DNA from 2 places in the Streptomyces sp. NPDC002701 genome. Region 2 is predicted to be linked to the other one. Evidence: riboswitches for the same ligand, from Rfam matches in the RefSeq annotation. Region 2 holds a riboswitch; the other holds the start of a gene.
What was found. A riboswitch is a leader RNA that binds a small molecule or an ion and turns the genes downstream of it on or off. The one in region 2 is predicted to bind cobalamin.

Region 1: it holds a riboswitch for cobalamin, as region 2 does, so the genes downstream of both, ACFYXC_RS34990 (hypothetical protein) here and ACFYXC_RS22385 (cobalamin biosynthesis protein) in region 2, are expected to answer to the same signal.

The regions. Positions count from the first base shown of each region.
Region 1 is NZ_JBIAQL010000022.1:52,342-55,542, reverse strand. Features, by position in the region: gene ACFYXC_RS34995 (ferric reductase-like transmembrane domain-containing protein) at 1-859, opposite strand, end outside; cobalamin riboswitch at 1,095-1,312, shown strand; gene ACFYXC_RS34990 (hypothetical protein) at 1,370-2,233, shown strand; gene ACFYXC_RS34985 (cysteine synthase family protein) at 2,230-3,201, shown strand, end outside.
Region 2 is NZ_JBIAQL010000008.1:58,251-61,451, forward strand. Features, by position in the region: gene ACFYXC_RS22375 (anion permease) at 1-631, shown strand, start outside; gene ACFYXC_RS22380 (hypothetical protein) at 644-865, shown strand; cobalamin riboswitch at 1,018-1,151, shown strand; gene ACFYXC_RS22385 (cobalamin biosynthesis protein) at 1,276-2,232, shown strand; gene ACFYXC_RS22390 (cobyric acid synthase) at 2,229-3,201, shown strand, end outside.

The DNA of each region.
Region 1 (3,201 bases), on a different contig from region 2:
CCCGCGTCACCCAGCCCGGCAGCGACACGCCCTCGCACCGCGTCGGTGCAGCCAGTCGCTCGGCCCGACGGGCAGGCCGCAACAGCCGGGCCAGCAGCAGCGCCGCGACCGGGAGCTGCAGCAGCCACAGGACGGTGCGCGGCCACTCGCCGTACCAGACGTTGGTGCCGTACAGCAGGGTGTGCCACACGCTCAGCACGTACACGACGATGACGAAGCGGTGCAGTCGGCGCCAGGTGCTGGCGCCGATACGGTGGCGGACGTAGAACAGCAGGCCCAGGGGGACGGCCAGATACAGAGCACCCTGACCCAGCGGAATGGCGATCCGGCCGGTGCCCGAGTCGTACCAGCCGGGCACGAACGTGTCGGCGAATCCCGCCCACAGCCGTTCGAGCCACGCCAACTCCGCCTCGTAGCGCACGAGTTCCGCCGCGAACATCAGCGCGTGCGCGAACATCAGGGCCATCGTGGTCAGGCTCGTGGTGCGGTGCCAGCGTTCCAGCACCTGCCGGGACACCGGCAACCGGGCGGGACGCGGCCCCGACAGCAGCAGACCGAGCATGACCGTGCCCCAGGCCCACAGCAGGCCCGACCAGCCGAACGCCTGGCTGAGCAGATACATCCAGTACGTGCCGGCGTCATCCATGAACGGCATGACAGCGACCGTCGCCGAGTCACCCGACTCCACGCGGGCGTACAGGAACGCGAAGACGGCCGCCGTGACCAGGACGGCGGCAGTGGCGTCGGGGAGCGCGGAACGCAGGTCGGCACGCAGGACGACGCGCTCGGGCGGGCGCTTGTCACGGGCGGGCGGCGGGACCGTCGTGCCGCCGTCCTCCGGCGTCGTCTCTGGCAGCATCCTGGGCCTTCCGGGCGCGGTCTTCCGAGGAGAGGTGCAGGTGACGTCGACGCACCAGTGTGCGGGGTGTGACCGGGATTACGGAGAGCACATCCGGCCAGAGTCATCGTCCGACCGGCCGAATCGTCTCGAGCCCCCGTTACCACCCGACCGATCGCATTCGGACAACTGCCGTCTCGCCCCTGCCGCATCGGCGGGAGCCACCCTACGCTGATGCCCGCAGTCGGTTCGAGCCTCCTGTCCCTCCGGGTCCGGTGGCGCGACGCAAGAGGGAACCCGGTGGGAATCCGGGACTGTCCCGCAGCGGTGAGTGGGAACGAAAGCCGTCAACAGCACTGGGCCCGATCGTGTGGGGGCCGGGGAAGCGACGGTCGGTAGGTGCCCACCGGTGACCGGTGTCCCCGGTGAGCGAGCCCACGAGTCCGAAGACCTGCCACTGCCCCCGTACGCGATGTGCGGGTGGTGCACGGTGACCTCGAGGACCGGGTCGGCGGTACGGAGGAGGGTTTCGTGACGGGCCGTACCGTGTCCGGCGTCTGCCACGGCACACTGCGCGAGCTGTACCAGGGCCCGCTGCGGGCGGACACGGAGCCGGACATCGCCATCGTGTCGTTCCCCGTGGACCGCCACTCCTGGACGCATTTCACTCAGGACACCCGGCCGCCGGGCTCACCACCCGTCGGTGCGAAGTCCGCGAACGCGGCCCGGCTCTTCCTGGAACACTTCGGACTCACGCTGCCGCCAGGCCGTTGGAGTACCCACTCCGACCTGCGGGTGGGCGTGGGAATGGCCAGCTCGACCGCCGACATCGTGGCCACCCTGCGCTGCCTGTTCCGGCTCTTCGCCCTGCCGTACGACACGGAGGTGGTCCTCGGCATCCTGGCCGCGGTCGAGCGGGCCGACAGCGTCTTCCTCGACGAGTTCGCGCTGTACCTCAGTGGCCGGCACCAAGTGGTGCGGCGCCTGGGCACGGACATCGGCTTCCACACGGCGTACCTCACCGAGCCCGGGACGGTGGACACCTCCGCCGTCACCGGCCTGCTGCTGGCGCACTACCGGCGGCACGGCGAGGAGTACGAGCGGTGCCTGACCGACCTGCTGAAGGGTTTCGCCTCCGGCGATCCGGCCGCCGTCGCCCGGGCCGCCACCGCCAGCGCGACCCTGTCGCAGAGCGTGCTGCCCAAGGCGACGTTCGACAGCATGCTGGCCCATCGGGAGCGGTTCGGCGCCGACGGCATCTTCGTCGCCCACACCGGATGCCTGATCGGCTACCTCTTCCCCGGACGCCTGCACACAGACCTGAAATCCGACCTGTCCGCCTTCTTCCACTCGCTCGGCCACCAGTGTTCCTTCGCCCGAGGAGGCTATGGGTGACCCACCCCCACATCGCCGACGCCCTGAAGGTCCCCGATCTCGTCCGGCTCACAGACGGCCTCGTCCTCGTCCGGTTCGAGTCGATGAAGATCTACTCCGCGCTCGCCGCCGTCCGCCACCTGCTGGAACGGGGCACGATCCGCCCGGGACAGACCCTGATCGACAGCTCCAGCGGCATCTACGCCTACGCCCTGGCGCTGGCCTGTCACCGCTACGGCATGCGCTGCCACATCGTCGCCTCCACCACCGTGGACACCGCCACCCGCGCCCAACTGGAGATCCTCGACGCCACCGTGGAACAGGTCCGCCCCTCCAGGAATCTCAAGCTGGACCAGGAGTTGCGGGTGCGGCGGGTGCGGGAGCTCCTGACCGACCATCCCGACTGGCACTGGATGCGCCAGTACCACGACGACGTCCACTACCTCGGCTACCACGAGGTGGCCGACCGGATCACGGCCGCGTTCCCCGCCACCGCGCTGACCGTCGTCGGAGGGGTGGGCTCGGGAGCCTCTACCGGCGGCCTCGTGGAGCGCCTGCGCGCCACGGACCCCTCGGTGCGCCTCGTCGGCGTCCAGCCGTTCGGCAGCGTCACCTTCGGCAGCCAGGACCACCACGACCCGGAGGCGATCATCGCCGGCATCGGGTCGTCGATCGTCTTCGACAACGTCCGCCACCACCTCTACGACGCCGTGCACTGGCTGGACTTCACCCACGCCATGTCCGGCACGATCGCCCTGTTGCGCGACCACGCCGTCTTCGCCGGACTCTCCACCGGCGCCGGATACCTGACCGCGACGTACGAGGCCCGCCGCCACCCCGACCGGCTGCACCTGGTGATCGGAGCCGACACCGGACACCGCTACGTCGAACGCGTCTTCGCCCGCCACACCGAAGCCCTGGACCCCGCCGCGCTGAAGCCGGTCGAGGTCTCCACCCCCGAGGAGATGTCCATGCCCTGGTCCAGGATG
Region 2 (3,201 bases):
TGTGCTCGCGCCCGGGTCGAACCCGCCCCTGTGGGTCATCGTCTCGGCCGGTGTCGCCATCGCCCTCGGCACCTACCTGGGCGGCTGGCGCATCATCCGCACCATGGGCAGGGGTCTCACCGACCTCGCGCCGCCGCAGGGCTTCGCCGCCCAGACCAGCGCCGCGACGGTCATCCTGGCCTCCTCGCACCTCGGCTTCTCCCTCTCCACCACCCAGTCCTGCTCCGGCGCCGTGATGGGTTCGGGGCTCGGCCGCAAGGGCGGTGTGGTCCGCTGGTCGACCGCGACGCGCATGTTCGTCGCCTGGGGCCTCACGCTGCCCGCCGCCGGACTGGTGGGCGCGGGCGCCGAGTTCCTCACCCAGCAGGGCACCTGGGGCATCGTCCTGACCGGCGCGTTGCTGATCGCCGGCTCCGGGGTCATCTGGACGCTGTCCCGCCGTCAGCCCGTCACCGTCGACAACGTCAACGACGAGCCCGTGCCCGCCGGCGTCGTGACGGCCGCGATCGCCGCCGTCACCCCGCCCCCCGCGGGCCCGGTCACCACCGCGGCCACGGCGACCGCGCCCGACGACCTGATGACGACCATCCCGGGCCCGGACGCCGAGCCGGCCCGTCCGGCCACGGTGTAAGGAACGAACCACATGAAGATCGACTGGGCAGCCCTCGGCTCCGTGTTCGGAGTCAGCCTCATCGCCACCGTCGCCCTCGTGGGCCTCTTCACCCTCGGCATCGTCGGCCTCTCCAAGCGCGAGACGGCCACCGCCCAGGGCGGCTCGGCGGCCCTCGCGGTCACCGGCGCGTACGCCTGCTTCGCGGCCTGCGCGGCAGCCGTGGCCTACGGCATCTACCTGATCGTGGCCTGACGCCCGCAGCGCGTCCGTCCGGCCCCCGCAGTACGTCCGTTCAGTACGGGACGGCCCCGCCGACCACTCGGTCGGCGGGGCCGTCCCGTGTTCCATGTGGGCCTCAGCACACTCTCCCTTCGCAGGTCAACAGCAAGTTGACGGGTGTTCTCGGGGCGTGGTGGACTGCCGGGGCCATGTACGACGGCAGGAGAGGAAGCCGGTGTGAATCCGGCGCGGTCCCGCCACTGTGACCGGGGAATCCCTTCCCCGGGAGTCAGGAACTCTCGTCGTCGGTCTCGTCGAACCAGGGCGTGGACACCCTGAGTGAGGACATATCGCCATGCGCGGCCGTCTGTTGTGGACCGGTGTGCCCCGTACGAGGGTGCCGGGTACGGGAGTTCCGCCTCACGTAGCGGCGGGCTGAACCGATGCGTGCCGATCGCGTCTTCGCGTACGGCGCCGCCGCCGGCCTCCTCGGTGACCTGCTGTTCGGCGATCCCCGCCGGGGGCATCCGGTCGCCGCGTTCGGCCGTGCCGCGGGGGCCGTGGAGCGGGTCCTGTGGCGGGACCACCGCGGGTGGGGCGCCCTGCACACCACCGTGTGCGCGGGCGGCGCCGTCGCCCTCGCCGTGGCCGCCGACCGTGCCGTACGCACCTGCGGCGCCGCGTCCGTCGCGCTGACCGCCGCCGCCACCTGGGCGGTCGTCGGCGGGACCTCGCTCGGGCGGGAGGCCCGGGCCGCCGGCGACGCGCTGGCCGCCGGGGACATCGAGGCCGCCCGCGAGCGGCTGCCGCACCTGTGCGGGCGCGACCCGCAGGCGCTGGACGCCGACGGGATCGCCCGGGCCGTCGTCGAGTCCGTCGCCGAGAACACCTCCGACGCCGTCGTGGGCGCCCTGGTGTGGGGCGCGGTCGCGGGCGTGCCCGGTCTGGCCGGGTTCCGGGCCGTCAACACGCTGGACGCCATGGTGGGGCACCGGTCGCCGCGATACCGGCGGTACGGGTGGGCCTCCGCGCGGCTCGACGACGTCGCCGGGTGGCCCGGAGCCCGGCTGACCGCTGTCCTCGCGGCCGTCGCCGGAGATGATCCGCGGGGCGCGATCCGCGCCTGGCGTACCGACGCCGGCCAGCACCCGAGCCCCAACGCCGGCCCCGTCGAAGCCTCGTTCGCGGGCGCGCTCGGAGTGCGGCTCGGCGGCACCCTCTCCTACGCGGGACGGGTCGAGCACCGGCCCGTCCTCAACGGCGGCGGGCGGCCCGTGCGGGTCGGGGACATCGAGCGGGCCGTCCGGCTCTCGCGCCGCGTGGGCCTGCTCGCGCTGGGTGTGAGTGTCGCCGGGCGGCTGCTCGCCGGGGCAGCCGCCGGGAAGGGGCGTACGTCATGAGCGGGGGCCGGGAAGGCGGGCCGGGCGGGGGGCTGCTCGTCGCGGGCACCACGTCCGACGCGGGCAAGAGCGTCGTGACCGCCGGGATCTGCCGGTGGCTGGTGCGGCGGGGGGTGAAGGTCGCGCCCTTCAAGGCACAGAACATGTCGCTGAACTCGTTCGTGACGCGGGAGGGCGCCGAGATCGGGCGCGCGCAGGCCATGCAGGCGCAGGCCGCCCGCGTGGAGCCGACCGCGCTGATGAACCCCGTCCTGCTGAAGCCGGGCAGCGACCGCAGCAGCCAGGTCGTCCTGATGGGCAGGCCGGTGGGTGAGATGAGTGCGCGCGGCTATCACGGCGGACGTCAGGAGGCGTTGCTCGGGACCGTGCTGGACTGTCTGGCCGAGTTGCGGGGCACGTATGACGCGGTGATCTGTGAGGGGGCCGGGAGTCCGGCCGAGATCAACCTGCGGCGGACGGACATCGTGAACATGGGGATCGCACGCAACGCGCGGCTGCCCGTGCTCGTCGTCGGCGACATCGACCGCGGCGGGGTCTTCGCCTCGTTCTTCGGCACGGTGGCCCTGCTGTCGCGCGAGGACCAGGAACTCGTCGCCGGGTTCCTCGTCAACAAGTTCCGCGGGGACGTCTCCCTCCTCGAACCCGGCATCGACATGCTGCACGGGCTCACCGGGCGCCACACCTACGGCGTCCTGCCGTACCGGCACGGGCTCGGCATCGACGAGGAGGACGGACTCCGCGTGTCCCTGCGGGGCTCGGTGCGCGAGTCCGAGGTGTCCGCCCCCGTCGGCGAGGACATCCTGCGGGTCGCCGTCTGCGCGATCCCCCTGATGTCCAACTTCACCGACCTGGACGCGCTCGCCGCCGAACCGGGCGTCGTCGTGCGGTTCGTGGACCGCGCCGAGGAACTCGTCGACGCCGACCTGGTCGTCGTGCCCGGCACCCGCGGCACGGTCCGCGCCCTGGAGT